Regions from separate parts of the Halanaerobium sp. ST460_2HS_T2 genome, predicted to be linked through region 1. Evidence: riboswitches for the same ligand, from Rfam matches in the RefSeq annotation. Region 1 holds a riboswitch; each other region holds the start of a gene.

The links. Region 1 has a riboswitch for cyclic di-GMP ahead of DFR80_RS04820 (hypothetical protein). Riboswitches for the same ligand answer to the same signal wherever they lie in the genome.
Region 2: linked by a shared signal. The riboswitch ahead of DFR80_RS05965 (hypothetical protein) and the one ahead of DFR80_RS04820 (hypothetical protein) in region 1 are both predicted to bind cyclic di-GMP.
Region 3: linked by a shared signal. The riboswitch ahead of DFR80_RS03970 (hypothetical protein) and the one ahead of DFR80_RS04820 (hypothetical protein) in region 1 are both predicted to bind cyclic di-GMP.
Region 4: linked by a shared signal. The riboswitch ahead of DFR80_RS03950 (DUF4402 domain-containing protein) and the one ahead of DFR80_RS04820 (hypothetical protein) in region 1 are both predicted to bind cyclic di-GMP.

The regions. Positions count from the first base shown of each region.
Region 1 covers NZ_QPJF01000007.1:57,246-62,236, forward strand. The annotation lists gene DFR80_RS04805 (MBL fold metallo-hydrolase) at 1-3, opposite strand, end outside; gene DFR80_RS04810 (MBL fold metallo-hydrolase) at 154-1,269, shown strand; gene DFR80_RS04815 (DUF3006 domain-containing protein) at 1,292-1,510, shown strand; gene DFR80_RS04820 (hypothetical protein) at 1,584-2,096, opposite strand; cyclic di-GMP riboswitch class I at 2,108-2,183, opposite strand; gene DFR80_RS04825 (alkaline phosphatase) at 2,348-3,709, opposite strand; gene DFR80_RS04830 (hypothetical protein) at 3,998-4,573, shown strand; gene DFR80_RS04835 (aldo/keto reductase) at 4,742-4,991, opposite strand, start outside.
Region 2 covers NZ_QPJF01000009.1:61,978-66,968, forward strand. The annotation lists gene DFR80_RS05955 (pyruvate carboxylase) at 1-2,086, shown strand, start outside; gene DFR80_RS05960 (DUF4870 domain-containing protein) at 2,305-2,664, shown strand; gene DFR80_RS05965 (hypothetical protein) at 2,777-3,022, opposite strand; cyclic di-GMP riboswitch class I at 3,064-3,138, opposite strand; gene DFR80_RS05970 (hypothetical protein) at 3,302-3,769, shown strand; gene DFR80_RS05975 (DNA repair exonuclease) at 3,785-4,991, shown strand, end outside.
Region 3 covers NZ_QPJF01000006.1:11,115-16,105, forward strand. The annotation lists gene DFR80_RS03965 (DUF4402 domain-containing protein) at 1-868, shown strand, start outside; cyclic di-GMP riboswitch class I at 1,230-1,308, shown strand; gene DFR80_RS03970 (hypothetical protein) at 1,319-1,777, shown strand; gene tadA (tRNA adenosine(34) deaminase TadA) at 2,042-2,506, shown strand; tRNA gene DFR80_RS03980 (tRNA-Ser) at 2,493-2,585, shown strand; tRNA gene DFR80_RS03985 (tRNA-Ser) at 2,766-2,857, shown strand; RNA gene ffs (signal recognition particle sRNA large type) at 2,890-3,156, shown strand; gene dnaX (DNA polymerase III subunit gamma/tau) at 3,223-4,991, shown strand, end outside.
Region 4 covers NZ_QPJF01000006.1:3,377-8,367, reverse strand. The annotation lists gene DFR80_RS03960 (hypothetical protein) at 1-129, opposite strand, end outside; gene DFR80_RS03955 (molecular chaperone) at 160-1,026, opposite strand; gene DFR80_RS03950 (DUF4402 domain-containing protein) at 1,173-1,763, opposite strand; cyclic di-GMP riboswitch class II at 1,911-1,998, opposite strand; gene DFR80_RS03945 (hypothetical protein) at 2,178-2,954, opposite strand; gene DFR80_RS03940 (hypothetical protein) at 3,186-3,965, shown strand; gene DFR80_RS03935 (leucine-rich repeat domain-containing protein) at 4,008-4,763, shown strand; tRNA gene DFR80_RS03930 (tRNA-Arg) at 4,876-4,952, opposite strand.

The DNA of each region.
Region 1 (4,991 bases):
CACTTTTATCCCCTCAATTTAAACTATAAAATTTACTTATTATAAGTATACATTGCTTATCCAGCTTTTTCAATTGAGAAAAAAGGATTATTAGTTAAAATCTAGAAATTATAAATTAGTTAAATTAATATTTTACAGAGAAAGGATACGGATATGCTTAATTTTAATCTTAGCAAAAAGAAAACAATTCTGCTGTTTTTAATTATATTATTTTGTATATTATTCACTCTTAATACCACAGCTCAAAATTTAAAAATTCATTTTATTGATGTAGGTCAGGGAGATTCAATTTTAATTGAAGAAGCAGGAGGACAGAATATACTGATTGATGGTGGTGACCGGACAGATAGTATAACTGCCAGGATTATTAGCTATCTAAAGGAACAGAAAGTTAAAAAACTGGATTATATTATTAGTACCCATCCCCATGCTGATCATATAGGGGGGCTGGTTGATATAATTAACAGCTTTGAAGTGAAAACTGTACTGGACAGCGGTAAAATACATACATCTCAAACTTATGAGAACTATCTGCTCAAAATCGATCAGGAGAATATTAATTTTAAAACACCCCGACGTGGGGATCAATTTGAAATTGGTGAAAGTAAAATTACATTTCTTCATCCTGAGGAATCATTAGAGAATTATAGTTTAAATAATTCCTCGCTGGTCTTTGTACTTGAATATGATACCCAGAAATTCTTATTTACTGGAGATATAGAAAAAAAAGTTGAAAATAAACTGCTGTCTGAATATCCTGAACTTCAGGTGAATTTGATCAAGGTACCTCATCATGGAAGTAAAACTTCCGGTTTAAAAAGCTGGATTAACAGTTTAGAACCTGAACTGGCAGTTATTCAGGTAGGGGCTGATAATCATTATGATCATCCAGCAGCAGAGATTGTGGAACTTTATCAAAAATTAGGAGCCCGGGTTTACAGAAACGACTTAAATGGTAATATTGTAGTTACAGCTGATGGAAACAATTATACAGTCAAAGTTGATCAAATTACTGATCTAAAAAATAGCAAAACTTATTCCGAAACTAAATCAGCTGCTGCTGAGAAATATAACAGTTTAATTAATATTAATACAGCCAGCGAAACTAGTTTAGACAGGCTCTGGGGTATTGGACCGGCAACAGCCGCAAAGATAATCAGTTATCGAGAAAAGAATGGCTATTTTAAAAAAATTGAAGAAATTAAAGAAGTCGATGGTATTGGTGAAGAAAAATTTAAACACTGGCAGAACAAAATTACTGTAAATTAAAAAATAAAGAAAGGATGATTTGATGAAGGTAACTGTTGATAAAATTGAAGCAGAAAAAGCAAGATTATTGATTCGCCCGGAAGAAAAGTTAGACTTTTATCTTCCCTTAAGTGAGCTACCAGAAGGAACTGAGGAAGGAAGTATTTTAAATATTGAATTTGAACTCAACAAAAATGAAAAAAAGGCTGCCCAAAAAAGAGTAGGCAACCTTTTAAACAAACTGAAAAACAAAAATAATTGATTTAATATAATACCTCCAGGTAGAAAGTCTAACTAAAAGAACTATCTACCTGAAGGTATTTTGATTACTTATTTTAGTATAAAACAGGAGTAATACTGTGTCTTAAATCAAGTTCCAAATTATTAACTGAAGCTCTATAATCAGGATCTAAAATAAACTTTAAATCAAAACTTATCTGTCTGACACCTTTTTCTCCTCTAAATTTAGCTGTGGTTGAATTCAATTTTTGCCACTCAAAATCACTTTGATCAGCTTTTTTTATCATAACAGTGGTATTTAAATTTCTATTATTTAACCGGAGATACCAATCAGCATTACTTAGAATTTCAATACTTAATCCATCTTCGATAATGATTTCTCTACTTCCACTGTAATTTGCCATCAAAAAAGTATAGTCGATATCAGCTTTATCAACTACTTCTACTCTCTGAAAAACCGGAATCCTGGCTTCAGTCTGAACACTTCGTTCAATTAAATTCTTCTTTTTAGCAGCAGCTTCAACATAATCAGTAGTAAGAAAAAAATTCAGAAATAAAATCATAAACATTAAACTAATTCCACTTATCACTCGAAATTTAAGCTTCATTTTATCCTCCTTTTAGCAGCCGGCTATCTCAAATTGAGATCCTCAGCTTTGTGTCCTTACCTCACGATAAGTTTACCTTTATTAAAAAGAGTTTCTAACTCTTTATTAACCTTAATTATATCAAGATTAGTAAATTTTTGTCAAGTTATAATTTCTGACAGCAATCTTATATAGTTATAAAATTTAAAAGTGGCAGATTAGAATCTGCCACTTTTGAGTAAAACTATTATTTTATAGATTATCTATTTATTTTACGGACGCATTGCTTCAAATAGTACTTTGGAGAATTCAGTATTTTGGATAACTCCATTGAAATCTTCAGTCTCAGGTCCAAAAGCGAAAATTGGAACTGAATTAAGTGTATGTCCACCAGTATCAGATTTTGCCCGTACATCTGCAGCAACTACGCCAACATTATTTTTTTCAGCAATAATTGATCCGATTTGCCAGCCTACTTTATATTGATAATAAAGTGAACCATCATCTTCATTTACAATATTACTATTAAACTCTCTAGCTTCTTTTTCAGTTAATTCAAGATTAGCATATTCTTTAAATACGCGCTGAATACTATCAATTGTATATGCATTTCCAGATTCAGTTTCAACTAATTTACCAGCCATATATTCCGGAGAGACTTCAATATTCATTAGAGCTTCTTTATTAATAGGTTCAGTTACAGAAAATCCTAAAGTTTCATGGTCTGCAACAACAACCACCATTGTATTCCCATTTTCTCTGGCCCAGTCAACAGCATATTTTATGCTTGCATCAAAATCAAGAGTTTCTGCTACAACTCCCGGTACATCTGCTGCATGAGCTGCATGGTCAATTCTTGCTCCTTCTGCCATCAAGAAAAATCCATCTTCATCTTCAGAAAGAACATCAATCGCTTTTGTAGTCATTTCTAAAAGACTTGGTTCTTTTGAATCTAGATCATCACGATCCTTGATATAATTCATATAAGAATCATTAAACAGGCCAAGCACTTTACCATTCATTGGCATTACTCTTTTTAATTGTTCCTTATCTGTTACATACTGATAACCCATTTTTTTAGCCTTTGCTATTAAATCTTCGCCGGCTTCTTCTTTCATAAAATCTTCTCGTCCACCACCAAGAACAACGTCTACATCGTTATCTAAAATCTGTTTTGCAATTTCTCCCCCCATACCGCGATCTTTAACAGAGGCAGCAAAAGTAGCTGGAGTAGCATCTGTAACCATATTGGTACTTATAATCCCTGTCGCTTTGTTTCTTACTTCAGCAAAATCCAATACAGAATCCAACTCTGCTCCATTTTTATTCATAGCCACAGCACCATTGTATACTTTATTACCTGTAGCCATCGCTGTACCAGCGGCAGCAGAATCAGTAACCCCTTCTGTAGAACTGGTCATCATAAGACCAACATTGGGCATCTTCATCATTTCAAGTTTATAATCCTTGTCTCCAGCCATATATCTAGTCATGTCCATCTGGCCGATTCCCATACCATCACCAATCATTAAAATGATATTCTTTACCTCAGCCTGAGCCGCTGCAGTAAAAACAAGAGAAAAAATCAGAAATAATGAAGCTACCACCATTAATCTTTTTGACTTTTTAAGCATAAATCTTAACTCCTCCTTTAAAAATTTTAGTTTGTCAGACGACTGATGTCTGTCTATTATATTTTATTCAATACAAATATTAAAAATCCTTCTTTATTTTCAGATTTTTTCATTTATTCTGATTAAATATTCTTTTTGAATATTTTTTTCTGATAATAATTCAAATTTAATCTTGTGAAACTATTGACAAGTAATAACTTAAGTGCTATAATTTTTATTGTGATATATATAACATAACAATTTATATTTTCACATCTTATATCTAAAAATTTATTAGGGGGTAAAAAAATGAAAAAAAGTTTAGTTATCTCAATGATTCTGGTTTTAGTCTTAGCATTCTCAGGAATGGCTTTTGCTACAGCCCACACTCTTAATGTTGTTGGTGGAGGAGAAAAGCAGGAAATCTCTACCGGCAGGACAATTGATGATTACGTAAATTCTTTATTAGAATTAGCTGATGCTGATGAAGCTGGGGATATCTTCTATCCAGAAAGAAATGAAGTTAAGTACCCATTTGTACCTCTTTACAAAGAGGGAGAACTTATTGGTTATGGTAGCTGGGTAAATACAATTATCTATTCTCATCCAGAAGATTTTATTGCTGTAATTGGTATGGCAAATAATTCTAAGACTGAAGAAAGCATGGCGGTAATCAAAAAATGGAAACCTCTTGATGCAAATGACCATCATCCAGAAATGAAGCAGGAAGAGTTTTTAAGCAGATATTATGGTTTAAGTCTTAAAAGTTCATTTGATCCAGAAGTAGACATAATTTCTGGTTCTACTATTTCATGTCACACATTCTACTTTGAAATGAAAAATATGCTGCTCGTTTTTGAAAACTTTGGTCCTGAAGCAGAATAAATTTTAATTAACTTAACTAGCCCACTTTTCAATAAAGTGGGCTTTTTCTAAGAATATATTTCACTCCATAGTAAAATTCTTTTCAATAAAAAAAGATATTAGAGAGCAGCAAAAACCGCCCATCTAATATCCAATCTAAAGCAATATTTAAGCTCTTATTTAAAATATTTAGGAACTAATTCCATAGGTTTCATCATCAAGAGTGATCATGTAAACTCTTTTCTCTGTATCAATATTATCAATTTTTGCCATATCATCTGCTTTGAGTTCCCAATCAAAGAGCTCTAAGTTTTCAGCAATGTGAGCTTTACTTTTTGATTTAGGAAGTGGTACAATTCCCTTCTGCAGTTCCCATTTTAGGACAATCTGAGCAGGTGATTTATCATATTTATCAGCAAGCTCTAAAATTGTCTCATCT
Region 2 (4,991 bases), on a different contig from region 1:
AGGTTTTATTGCCAATAATCCAGAACTTCTAGATATTAAACCAGGTTCAGATCAGGAACAGAAGATTTTAAGTTATCTGGGTGAAAAAATTGTCAATGAAACTCGGGGAAATAAACCTGATTTTGATGTACCAAAGGTGCCTAAGTTTGAAAAAATAGAGAGCCTTGAGGGTACAAAACAGATTTTAGATCAGGGTGGTCCAGATGCTGTAGTCGAATGGATTAAAGATAAGGAAGAGATTCTTTTAACTGATACAACATATAGAGATGCCCATCAGTCGCTGATGGCGACCAGAATGAGAACTGTGGATATGGAAAAAATTGCAGAAGCAACTTCTCATCTGGCCAAGGATTTATTCTCACTTGAGATGTGGGGAGGCGCAACCTTTGATGTTTCCTACAGATTCTTAAAGGAATCACCCTGGGAGAGAATTGAGCGCCTGCGTGATAAAATACCCAATATTTTATTCCAGATGCTTTTAAGAGGATCCAATGGGGTAGGATATAAAAATTATCCTGACAATGTAATTCGCAGTCTGGTTGCAGAAGCAGCTGAAGCTGGAATTGATGTCTTCAGAATCTTTGACTCTCTAAACTGGCTGCCGGGAATGGAAGTTTCAGTAGATGAGGTTGTCAAACAGGGTAAAATTGCTGAGGTATCGATGTGCTATACAGGTGATATCTTAGACGATAAACGTGAAAAATATGATTTAGATTATTACGTGGAATTAGCAAAGGGAATTGAAGAAATGGGAGCTCATATCCTGGGAATTAAGGATATGGCCGGTTTATTAAAACCTTATGCTGCCTATGAGCTGGTCAAGGCTCTTAAAGCTGAAATCTCAATTCCAATTCATCTGCATACTCACGATACAAGCGGAAATGGTGCGGCTACTTTATTGATGGCTGCTGAGGCTGGTGTTGATATTGTGGATACTGCCTTTAATACTATGGCAGGTTTAACAAGTCAGCCACCTTTAAACTCAATTGTAGCAGCACTTACAAATACCTATCGTGATCCAGAAATGGATATTGAAAATATTCAGAAGATCTCAAATTACTGGGGAGCAGTTAGACCTGTCTATTCCCAGTTTGAATCTGAACTTAAATCTGGAACAGCAGAAATCTATAAATATGAAATTCCTGGAGGTCAGTATTCTAACTTAAAACCACAGGTAGAAAGTGTTGGTCTCGGCCACCGCTTTAAAGAGTTTAAGGAAATGTATCGCAAGGTTAACTTTATGCTCGGTGATATTCCAAAAGTTACACCCTCCTCCAAAGTAGTAGGAGATCTGGCAATATTTATGGTGAAAAATGATCTGACACCTGATAATATCTGTCAGGAAGCTAAAAACATGGCTTTCCCGGATTCAGTCGAAGCTTACTTTAAAGGTATGCTCGGTCAGCCTCCTGGAGGTTTTCCTAAAGAACTCCAACAGCTGGTCTTAAAAGGTGAAGAGTCCATAACTGTTAGACCTGGAACTCTGCTGGAAGATTATGATTTTGAAAAAGCTGAAGCAGAGTTAAAAGAGAAATATGATTTTGAACCGACTCAAAAGGATCTCTTAGCTTATGCTCTTTATCCTAAAGTTTATACAGACTACCTTGACTATCTGGCAGAGTATGGTGATTTAAGCCATATGGGAAGTGATGTTTATTTTCATGCTTTACGTGAGGGAGAAACCAGTGAAATAAAAGTTGAGGAAGGTAAAACTCTGGTGGTTAAACTATTAGAGATTGGAAAGGTGGATGATCAGGGTTACCGCAGATTGGCCTTTGAGGTTAATGGTTTCAGAAGAGAAATTAAAGTTTATGATGAGGCAAGTACTGCTGCCTCTGATGTAAGCTCCAAGCAGATGGCTGATCCTAAAAATGAATTGGAAATTGGAGCCAGTCTTCCCGGTAATATTGTTGAAATCTTAGTTGAAGAAGGGGAAGAAGTTGAGAAAAATCAGAGTCTTGTAATTATGGAAGCCATGAAGATGGAGACTAATATTACTGCTCCAACTAATGGTACTGTGGCTGCAATCCATGCTGCAGCGGGACAGCAGCTTGAATCTGGAGAATTAATTCTGGAATTAGAGTAAACTAAAAGTTATCATCTAAATGGAATATAAAATTAGCGGCCGCCTCTTTTAAGAAATTTGAGGCGGTTTTTTAACCTGCTAAACTGCTTTTTAATTTTTATATTTTGTGTTAAAATATAAATATAAGAAATAATTAAATTTTCTGAATAAAAATTATAGAAAAAAGGGGGATAGAGATTTTATCTAGTATTTTTTGAAAGATAATAATCTCAAATATTATGTATCATAAAAAAACCAGTCTCGGTCTTGATGAAAATGTAGAAGCCATTCTGGCTTATGCCGGTATCTGGGTAACAGGTTTAATCTTTCTATTTATAGAAAAAGACAATAATCATGTTCGTTTTCATGCAATGCAGTCACTGATTACCTTTTTTTCTTTATTTATTGCTTCATCACTGGTGCTTGTAATTCCATTAATTGGAATTCTGATTTCTTCATTAATAACATTTGTGGGTACAATTCTCTGGCTTTTATTAATGTATAAGGCTTATAATGGAGAAATATTTAAACTTCCTTATGTCGGTGATCTGGCTGAGGAATTAACCTTTGGTGAAAGTTTTGAGGACAAGAGTAAATAATTAAGAGAATTATTTACTGATTATAGTATTTATTGATTATAATTTATTAAGTTTAAATAGCCTGCTTCTAAAAAGAGCCTGTAGAATTAAAACTCTACAGGCTAATTAAATTTTATTTAATTTTTTTTAACTGACCTGGAGGTAAATTACTTTCATCTGTATCATTTTCTTTGGGATCTCCAGGTGGTTGAGGATCAATACCATTTCCAATTCCATTATTCCCTTTGTCTTTGGAAGGTGGTTCTGGTTCTTCAGGATCATCAGGAGGATTGACAACAACAGCCAGAGCGGTTAAAGTGATACTAAAGATTAGAACTAAAATCAAAAAAACTGCCAGCACACGATTCCAATTTTTCATGAGCTTACCTCCTTTTAAAAGACCTTACTCCAGGGAGGAGATCTGGCAGCCTGGCGGCCCTGAATGGGTCCATGGCTTTGCGCCGCATTTTTACAAATGCTTAGCTATTTTTGCTTCTCCTTAATTATAAACTAATTATATTCCTAAAATTTGGACAAGTCAATGTAACTGCTTTACATATAAAATAATTTACAGGATTTAATTCTTTTATATAGAATTAATATTAAGAGACTAGTTTTTCTATTATATTCAAAAATATTTAAGAAAAAGGGGAATAAGATGTTAAAACCTTCTAAGAGATTTGTATATTTTACAATTCGTTTTATACTGGTCCATGTTATAACATATGTTTTTATCAGTGTAGTATTTAAAAATCTTCAGAATTATGCCAGTGCTTTTATTACGATGGATGCATTTTCTAATTTTCGTTCACCCGATTCCACAATTGTCAGGCTGGCACCTGTTTTTCAAATTTTTAGAGGAGCTTTTTTTGCTTTTATTTTATACCCTTTTTATAATACTTTAATTAAAAGTGATTATGCCTGGGTGAAAATGTTTTTTTTGATCTGGGGATTTTCTCTAATTGGCTCAGTAGCGCCAATCCCGGGTTCAATAGAAGGAATGATTTATACAAAGATGTCTCTGGTCGAACATTTAATTGGACTGCCGGAAATTACAGTACAGATTTTTGTTTTTAGTTGGTTTTTTGTAAAATGGGAAAACAGAACTGAAAGAGACTACAGCTAAGACTGGAGGAGTGTAATGCCGAAACCAATTAAATTTATACATACAGCAGATGTTCATCTTGGAAAAGAATTAAGCTGTAATGGAATAAATAATTCTAATCATAAAAATTTATTTTCTAATGCCGGCAAAATAGCTTTTGAGAACTTAGTTGAATTGGCCGTTAATGAAGAAGTTGATTTTATTGTAGTTGCTGGTGATCTCTATGATCGGGAGGCACGTTCAGTTAAGGCCAGCCGATTTTTTTTAAATCAGACTCAGTTTTTAAAAGAAAAAGGAATAGATATTTACTTGATTTCTGGTAATCATGATCCCGCTGGTATGGAAAACGAGGTTTTTGAACTTCCAGAAAATGTACATTATTTTTCTAGCGAAGAAGTAGAAGTAAAAGAATATCAAAAAGAAGGAATAACAGCTGCCAGAATTATAGGTCAATCATACAGACAAAAATTTGAGTCAAGAACAATGTACAATTTTTATACTGCTCCTGATAGTTCTATTTTTAATATTGGGCTACTGCACACAGCACTGAGCAAGGATAATAACCACTATGTTCCAGTTAATAAAGGTGAACTACTTACAAAAGATGATATTGATTACTGGGCTCTCGGACATTTACATCAGTATCAAAAAATAAATCAGCAACCTGCCATTTATTTTTCGGGAACTCTGCAGGCTCATAACATCAGCGAGGAAGGTAATAAAGGAGTAATTCTGGTTGAGGTTGATAAAAATTTAAATAGTAAAGAAAAGTTTATTTCGCTGGCGCCTGTTATCTATCTAAAACTTAAAATTAATTTAGAAAAAGAAGGATTAAAAAATATAAGTCAACTTCAAAATTTAATTACTGATGAAATTAACAAAATGAGAGATAAAATAACAAACCAAAACAGAAATAAAAATTTTCAGATTAAAGCAGTTATTATTCGTCTGCTGATTGAAGGGCGGACAGAACTGCATCAGCATGTTGAAAATAACAGAGAAGAGCTCGAAGCAAGTTTAGTCAATTATTTTCGTCAGCAAAATTACAGACATTATCCTGTTGTTTGGATCCATTCTCTTATTTTTAGAACTGCTAAAACATTACCTGATCTGAAAAGTTTAAAAAATAATAACCCACTTTACCAAAATATAAAAGAATTAATTGAGGAAAGCCTTACTGATGCAGAACTTAATCAGGAACTGCTAGCAGAATGGGGACAGATCTGGCAGGGAAATCAGGATA
Region 3 (4,991 bases), on a different contig from region 1:
TTTGAATGAGCAAAACAACTGGGAGGATACTTTTTGTAATTTAGCTCCGGGAGAGTATTATGTTAAAGAGCGGCCGGTTTCTGGTTTTGATACTTTTTATCCAGCCGGTAACAGGGTGCAGATTACTGATCTAAATGACAGCGAAAATCCGGTGGAGTTAGAAATAGTAAATGAATATGCTTATCCACCCAGAACTTTTAAACTTAGTATTTATGAGGTTACGATTGTAGATGATATCTATCGAGTAACTGTTACTGTCTGCGCCGATCAGGATGGTAGTATCGAACGGGATATTTACTTCAATGATCAAAAAAGCGAAGTTGATTATATAGATTCTAAACCAATAACTCTTTTGAATAAAGGAGAATGTCAGCAGATTACTTTTGAAATAAATGTTGGTGACTTAGATTTATCACAACCTTATTATGTAGGTTATACTCAGCCGAATCAGTGGATAGAAATTGGCGAGCCCCGACAGTTTATACCGGTATCAATTGCAAAATTGGAAGATCTTTATTTTGGTTCATTTACAGCAGCTGATGGCACAATAACAGTTGACCCCGCCGGTGTTTTAACAACGGGAAATGGTTATTCTGGCTATCATGATGGTAATCAGCAGCCTGCTGTTATTGAAGTGATCTGGCTTCCATATACTCAGTATAATATTAATTTTACTGATCAGACTATTATAAGCCATGATGCAAATAATAAGATGACTGTCAGCACTTTTGTAACTGACAATGATAGCAAAACCCTGGATGGAAATGGTTATGGTATTTTTAATATCGGAGCAACTCTGGATGTTAATGCTAATTTAGATCCTGGTTTATATAGTGGACAATTTTTTGTTACCGTTACTTTTGAGTAATGTTTCAGCTTGTAATAATTATTATAGAAAGGGTCTATGATAATTTGATTTGTAGACCCTTTATAATGAGAGTTTGTGGCTTCTTTATAATAAGAGGTAGAAAGATAGGATGGTTTTGTTTTTAAAGTCGGCTTTGAAGGAACTTTTATCATCTTTAAAAGTTCTTGACAAAGAAGATTAATTTGTAGTAGAATTAAGTTAAAGTAAATAATCACCCTGGCAGAGAAGGGCTACTTTTTCCGAAAGGTTAGAGGCGCAAAGTTGGAACCTAAGGTTTAATAACTACGGTTGACTGACTACCTAAGTAGGGTTATATGTCTTCCTGCTGTCATTATGACTGCAGGTTTTATATTTTGTGCTCTCCTTGAAGGGGTAAACCTATTGTGAAGTAGGGACACAAAGCTAAGGGTCTGAGCAGATCAGACTGCCTGGCTGCAAAAGGAGGAAAAAATGTTAAAAAAAATTAGTTTAATTGTTCTTTTTCTAGTTTTAAGTTTAAGTCTACAGGTGGCGGCGGATAGTGCTAGAGTTGGAATGTCAGTGACTATTATCGAACCTACACAGAAATTAGAAACTAGAAGAGCAGTTAATTTTGAAAGTGAATTTGCTAATAAAAATATAGATGCAGATCAAAAGGTAATGAAAATCGAAGCTGCAGGCGAGACAGTTATCAGCTCTAATCTTCCCTGGGAAATATATGCTGAAACACCCGAGCTTAATGGGGTGGATGTCTATGTTAGAAATAATTTAAATAAAAATTGGGTAAAAGTTAGTCAAAGCCGACCAGTTTTAACAAATAGGACACTGGATAGGGCCAATTTAACCTGGGATGTTAAAGTAGTTGCAGCTGCGGATAAAGAAGTAAAACCATTTGCGGTTGATTTTAAAATCGACTGGCCTAAAAATTAATTATAATATCTGAGAGTAAAGTGCACGTTTTTGCAATATAGTAAATATAATAGATTTTTATAAAAGAAAAAGTACTTAACGTCTGCTTCTGCAGGCGTTTTCTTTTGCTTTTAAAGTTGAAAATAGAGCTGATTGAGGGAAGTGTCTGTTAGCTGCTTGAAGTCAGATAAATTTTTCGGAGAAAATGCTTGCAAAAATTATGAGCAGCTGTTATAATAGTTGATGTTGCAAGTTGAAATATTGTATTTTTGCAGGAGTTATTCTATGGAAGATGATATAAAATATATGAAGATGGCCCTGGCAGAAGCCAGGAAGGCTTATCAAAGAGCTGAAGTTCCAATCGGTGCAGTTGTTGTCTGTGATGATCAGGTTGTTGGCCGTGGGTTTAATCTCCGGGAGCAAACTCAGGACCCAACTTCTCACGCTGAAATGATTGCTCTGAGAGAAGCTGCCGCAAATGAGGCTAGCTGGCGCCTGGAAGATTGCCAGCTTTATGTGACTCTTGAGCCCTGTCCCATGTGTGCAGGAGCAATTTTGCAGTCTCGGATTAAGCGCCTTGTTTACGGAGCCAGCGATCCCAAAGCCGGAGCTGTCAAAAGTCTCTATCAGCTTTTAAATGATGAACGCTTTAATCATCAGGTGGAAGTTGAAGCAGGAGTAATGGAAGCAGAATCAGCTCAGCTTTTAAAAGATTTTTTCCGTGATTTAAGAAAACGGAAGGATGGGTGAGTCTGGCTGAAACCGCTCGACTCGAAATCGAGTAGACAGTTTTGCTGTCTCGGGGGTTCAAATCCCTCTCCTTCCGCCATTAGATTTTATCATCCATAGATTATATATAAATTTTCAAAGTAGAGACTTAGAATTGGAGTAATTGAGTTAGTTAACTAACTTCTGACGGCCTCGATGGCCAAATACTGAAACTAACCTTGCGTAATATTAAAGAAAGTTTCAGTGCAATTACCAACCTCCAATCTCTAACCTCCAAAACGGAGAGGTGTCCGAGTCTGGCTTAAGGGGCCCGCCTGGAAAGCGGGTGTAGGCTCAAACCTACCGAGGGTTCGAATCCCTCCCTCTCCGCCATTAAAATTTTATAATTTTTGCTTAAGATTTGGCCGCACTAAATGGGGTGGTAGCGGTGCCCTGTAACCTGCAAACCGCTAGAGCAGGATTGACGCCGTGGCTGAGGATTTTTTCTTTCAGGGTCTGGCCCTGATAAGTAGTGTTGACAATTGGGTCTCGCGCAATGAAGTCTTGTGAACCCCGTCAGGTCCGGGAGGAAGCAGCGGTAAGCAAGTCGCTTCATGTGCCGCGAGGGTGCCTGGTTCGAGCCAACTGTCAGGGTAACGCCTGGGAGAAAATCTTCGAAGCTCGGTGTGCGGCCACTTTTTTAAAACACCCGGAATAGGGTGTTTTTGTTATATAATACTATTTTTGAGGTGAAAAAAATGTCCTTTCTCTCTCTTTATCGAAAATACAGGCCAGAAAATTTCAATGATCTGATCGGTCAGGATCAGGTCAAAATAACGTTGAAAAATGCTTTAAAAAATGACAGAGTAGCACACGCTTATCTTTTTGCTGGTCCCAGAGGAACGGGAAAAACTTCAACAGCGAAAGTTTTTGCCAAGTCACTAAACTGTGCTAATCCTTCAGCTGAGTTCGAACCCTGTGGAGAGTGTAATTCCTGTCAGAGAATTGAAAAAGGCAATTCGCTTGATGTAATTGAAATCGATGCGGCTTCTAATCGTGGTATTGATGAGATAAGAGAGTTGAGAGAAAAGGTCAAATTTTACCCGGGTGAGGGACAGTATAAAGTTTATATCATTGATGAGGTGCATATGCTGACCAAAGGAGCCTTTAATGCCCTTTTAAAAACTCTCGAAGAGCCACCTGAGAGTGTAGTTTTTATTCTGGCAACAACAGAGCCCCACGAAGTTATTACAACTATTATGTCCCGCTGTCAGCGTTTTGATTTTACTTTATTAACCTTATCTGATTTAAAAAAACGTCTGCAATATATTGCAGAGGCGGAAGGTTATGAAATAGACAGAGAAGCTCTGGATATTTTAGCTCGCAGTGCCCGGGGTGGAATGAGAGATGCAATTAGTCTTCTGGATCAGGCCATTTCTTTTAGTGATGGTCGGTTAAGTGCTGATGAGATTTCCAGGATGCTGGGCAGAATTGATAAATCGGATTTAAAAGAATTTTTACTTTATTTAAGCAGGGAGCAGAGTCAGCAGGCTCTCCAATTATTGAATAAACAGCTGGATTCAGGTCTTGGAATCGAGCGGTTCAGTGAAGAATTAATAGAATACTGCCGCGAACTACTTCTGATTAAAGAATGTGGGATTGATTCCGGAATTTTAGAGTATTCTCGTAGCTATTTAGAAGAAATCGCTTCTGTTGCTGCTAATTTGAGTACCAAAAAGATAACTCGAATTATAGATGAGTTTGCTTCTTTAAAGCAAAAGCTGCGCTCAAGTGCCAGACCCCGTTTACAATTGGAGATAAGTGTTATAAAATTAAGTAGTAGGGGAAGCAGTGGCAGCTCACTGGAGGCCCGTCTTTCTGAACTGGAGTTTAAATTAGATAATTTCTTAACCGGGAATGATAGTTCTGATTTTAAGCAGAAAATTAAGACTAAAAAATCTGCTGCCCAAATGGAAACAGTTAATCAGCCTGAGTCAATAAATAAAGCTGAGCAAAAAACAGCTGAGGAGCAAAAAGAAAGCGAAAATCTGGAACAAAAAAATGAACAAAAAAATGAACAAAAAAGTGAGCAGAAAAATGAACAGAAACCGACTGTAGCAGGAAGTCAGAACGATGATAAAATTGCTCAGGAGGAAACAACAGCCCAAAAAGAAGTTTCAGACGAAACGGTCAGCCAGTCTGATAATTCTGGTGGTGCGGTTAGCTTACAGAAGGTTAAGGAAAACTGGGCCCGGGTTTTAAAAGAAATTCGTCAGCTAGATGTATCAGTTCAGGCACTTTTGAGAGAGGGTGCTCCTACAGCAGTGGAAGGAAAGACAATTATTATAGCTTTTCCTGAATCAAAGAAATTTCATTATAAAGGGGCTTCTTCCAATCAGGCAATGGTAGCCAGAGTTTTGAGGAATACATTAAATGAAGCTGTTGAAATAGAATTCCAGCTTGGTGCTAAAAAAAAAATAACTGACCAACCAATTGATCAACCAGCAGTCTCCAGTCAAGTTGAGAG
Region 4 (4,991 bases), on a different contig from region 1:
TACCTCAAGCAAAATTAAATTTTCATCTTTAAGAACTAAATTTCCCTCTGTTTTTTCCTGAGCATTAAGAGGACTAACAAAAATAAAGATTAAAAACACTAAAAATAAACCCTCTACAATTTTTTTCATTTGTGATAACACCTCACTTTAAAAGCAAGATCAAAGTTTTAATTCATTTCTGGCCAGAATTTCTCCTCCCTCTGCGGATATTTTTTTATAAATAACCTCCAGAACTCCTTTGTCAAGATTTAAACTGTCGGTATTTTTAAGGCTTATTTTATACTTTCTTTTCTCAATATCAGTATAAATAGCTGTTCCTCTAATTGCACCGACTAATTTCTTTTCTCCACTATCATCAAAATAGCTAACTTCAATATCTCCATATTCAGACTGATTACCGGTTCTTATAATAGTCAGAGCAAGTTCTGGTATTTTTGTCTCCAGGTTGTTACTTAGCTCTAGATCTGTAATTTCTAATTCAGCCCCGGTTTCACCATGACGAATAATAATTGGAATAGAAACCCCATAAACCGTTTTTAAGGCTATATTGATTCCTGTTTCAGCGTTATCTCCATTTCCCTGCTCACCCTGATCCGGAATCTCCTGAAACAGCATGTGAGCTCTATATTCTCCAGAATTCAGGTCGAATGGAATCATTAATTGGATTCTAACAACCTGAGCCTGTCTCGGAGGAAGAACAACCTGTCGGGGAGAATAACGGATCAAATCTCTGGCAAAATGGGATTCAATTCTTTCTTCTCTATTATCGGCAATAGCAAGTTCTTCTATATCACCTGTTTGTTTCATCTCCAGGTTAATCAAAGAAATTCTATAAGTGGCTGTTTCCTGGTCAGGGTTGATTAATTTAATCGTTGCTGATCTTTGTCCGTTTTCTAAAATAAGACGGGTAGGATTGACAGTTACATTTGCCTCCACTTCTAGAGTCAAACTTAATAAGATAATCAAAAATATTAATGATAAAACATAATAATTTATTGCTTTTATTCTTACTTTTGTAATATCCAAAGTATAACCCCCCTTAGCTCTTCCACTAAAACAAATATACCTTTAGCTTTAGCTGGCAGAAAATTCTATTCTGCAGCTGGGAAGAAAAAATTTAAAGTTAAAATTGGGACCAGAAATCAAATCTGGCCCCTTTATCCTTAATTTTATTATTCATAAGCAACTGTTAAGATAAACTGACCAGTATAGTTGCCAACAGAAATACCATCTGTCACTGTCAGAACAGCTCCAATAGTAAGTTCATCAAAACCATCGCCGTCGAGGCTAAAGGCACTATCCACTATATTTGTTCCTTCTACCAGGAATTGATCTACAGTTAAAGAATCTCCAGATACACTGTCAGCCAGAGCAATGGATACATCACCTGAGCTGGTAGACTGACTGGGAGTTACTTCAAAATCTTCAATACTTACTACATAGGCACGATCAGGAGTTCCACCAACCTGAACAACTGCTGGTGTTCCAGTATCATTCCAGAAAATATTTGCACCTGAATCAGCATCAACTGTTAGACTTCCATCAGTTCCTAAAATTATTCTTGCATTTCCTCCAGTAGGAGAAGTACCAAAACTAAAGTCCATATCCTGAACACCCATATCACCTGGATCAATTGTAATTGTATCTAATATTTCGGCATATACATTAACATCCTCACTTGCATCTAGTTGAGCCTGTACCGATGAACCAAAAAATAAAATCGCTACCACCACAATAAGAATTATTTTACCAGCATTTTTCATAATATATACCTCCTTCTTAAAGTGTACAAATAAGTCAACAAACAATTGTTATCTAACGCAAAATATAATTTTTGCGTTTTTAAAGCAGTTAACTGCTTTAAAGACTGAGGAAATCCAATATTTTTTCTCTATAAAATGCAAAAACCGGCCCCTAAGGGCCGGTTACACCATTGGCTCGCATCTGTTATAAGGTGTCCATATCGAAAAACAGATGGTCATAGCTTCCTTTATTGTTTTGTTACTTTTAAATTTTCCACTACAAATTTAGAAATTAAAACTTTTTATAACAAAATTGTTTAAATAAACAAAATTAACAATCTTCTTTCTTCTGGTTACATTATATTCCTGTTGAGAACGGTTGTCAATAGCTTTTTTCATTTTTTGTTAAAATTTATATAAATTTTTATAATTAACTTATAAAATATTTACAGTTTGAAATTCTGGAACCTCTTCTAAAAGATTATTTGCCAGATCAGATATTTTTTGACGACCACTATTACTAATAGTTACTTTAATAATAACTCCAGTTTTTTCGATTGCTTCAATTTCTATTACTAAATAATCCGGATAATTAGAAACTTCGGCAAAACTTTTTATATTGACCGATTTTTCCGAATCATCAGCAATAATTTGTATCTCGAAATCCTCTAATCGGTCAAAGCTTCCAAAAATAACCGGTTCACTAAAATGTAAAATTACACACTGATCACTTTCGGTAATTTTTTTAATATTAATTTCTGGATCTACAACCCCATAAACACTGCCTCCTACAACTGCATATAAATTCTGAAAAACAGGAGGAGTTATATCTTCTGCTGGAATACTATCTCCATCATCACCAGAAGCTGTAATTTCTAATTCAAGATCTTTAAATGTATTTTCACCATTAACAACAATTTTACCCTGCAGTTGATTATATCTTATTGCTTTAACATTATAATCATAGCTACCGTCTTCCCTTTTAAAAGAAACTTTACCATCCAAATTTGTAATTTCTTTCTCTCCAGCCAGAGTTATTTCAGCACCGCTAACTGGATAAGTACTCATTTTATCAACTACAGTAAAATTAACATCATATTTTTCTGTTGCCAGAGTATCTGTTGCATCATTAGAACACCCAGTCAGGAAAAACAGTCCAATAATTACCCCCAAAACCAGAGCCCAGGATTTTGAACTTTTTAGAAACTTCATATTCTGCTCTCCCCCTTTAGTTAAATATGATTTCACATTAATTATTAGAGTTTACTATTATGCAATATTTTATTTTTATATTATAATTTTACCAGCACAATCTCCAAACTAACTCGAATTTTATTTTTAGCAGCTGCTAAAATAATCGAATTATAATGAATATCTAAGCTCAATTTAATCTTAAACCTTTATTATAAATATACAGTACAAATTGAATTTTGAGGTGAAAATATGCTGGCACTTATCGAGGAGTTTTCTGCTTTATTTGGTTTATTGAGTTTTATTTTAGCAGTTGTAAGTATATATTTGTTCTTAAGATCCAAGAAAGAAAAGAAACCTATGTTTTGTATTCGGAGTATCAATTTAATCGGTGACTTATACAATAAAATTGGAGGACTGGAAGTTTACTATAAAGATAAACCTGTGTCAAATGTTTTTTCAACTAATGTTGCCTTCTGGAATAACGGTGGTGAAGTAATTAATAAAAATGATATTTCTCAAACAGAAAAATTGAGAGTTGTTTTTCCTAAAGGAAAGATTCTGGATAAAGAAATTGTCACCACCACCTCTAATTCAATTAATTTTGAGATTGAACAGCAAAATGAAAATGAAGTTATTTTATCATTCGATTTTTTAGAAAAAAATGATGGAGCAGTAGTCAATTTACTTCATACAAGTAAATCGCTGAAGGATGTAAAATTTATCGGGAAAATTAAAGGTGTTAAAATAAAGTCTTTATCGGAAAAGAATGGTAATGGTCCCAGGGGATCACACAGGCGAGTTTTAATAAATTTGGTTTTTATCTTATTAGCATATACCTTGCTAACTTTTTTTGGATTTCCAGTTGAAAGCTTAATAAACCCAGCCTGGGGAAATTATTCGGGTTTGTTTTCGAGTATTTCTGTTTTGATAATTTATCTTTATTTAATATATAGTGAGGTAAAAATGCCAGAAGAAATATCTTCATATATGAATACTACTGGATCTATTCCTGAAAAAGTAAATTCGTAAAAACTGTTAATTATTATCAAATATTATTCTGGAGTTGATAAAATGTTAGGAACTAGATCACAAAAGTTTGGTCTCTTATTATTAATAATTTTTATTCTGGTAGCCACAAGTTGGAACTTTTTTAATGCTCAAAAAGATGAATTCAATTTAAATGTAAATGCTGAGGGAAATGGAAGGGTAAATATAAACCCAGAAAAGACAAAATATCTTCCAGAAAAGAAAGTAGCACTTGCAGCAGAAGCTGGTAATAACTCAACTTTCGTTAAATGGACAGGTGATTTTGAAAGCGAAAAAGAAACAGTTGAGATCACCATGGACAGCAATAAAACAATTACTGCTGTTTTTAAGAAAAAAACTGAAATAGTAAATTTTAATGACTCAAGTTTAGAATTAGCGGTAAGAAAAGCATTAAATAAACCCTCTGGACCATTATATAAAAGTGAGGTTAATGATATTCAAAAATTGGAAGCTGCAGGAAAAGGAATTCAGAGTTTAAAGGGGATAGAAAACCTAACTTCTTTAACATATTTAGATCTGGGTAGAAAGTGGAAAGATGGTGGCTGGAATTATAATATAATTAAAGATTTAAGTCCAATATCGAATCTAATTAATCTCAATTATCTAGATTTAAGCGGCAATAAAATCGAAAATATTTCACCACTAGTCAAAAACAATGGGATAAATTCTGGTGACTATGTAAATCTCAGATATAACAATCTGGAACTTGGGGACAAAGACCAGGATATGAAAGATATCAAAAAATTAAAAGAAAATGATGTGGAAATTAAATATGAATAATTTAGATTGCAAAAAGAGCAGCCGGCATAAAACCAGCTGCTCTTCTTAAATGAAACTAAAATATATTATTATAACCGCTTTTCAAATCTCTTCTACGGCTTAATGTTTTAAATGGCGCACCCGAGAGGAGTCGAACCCCTAGCCTTCTGATCCGTAGTCAGACGCTCTATCCAGTTGAGCTACGGGCGCAAGCTAAAACTTTTCTTAAGCAACAATAAATATTATAAC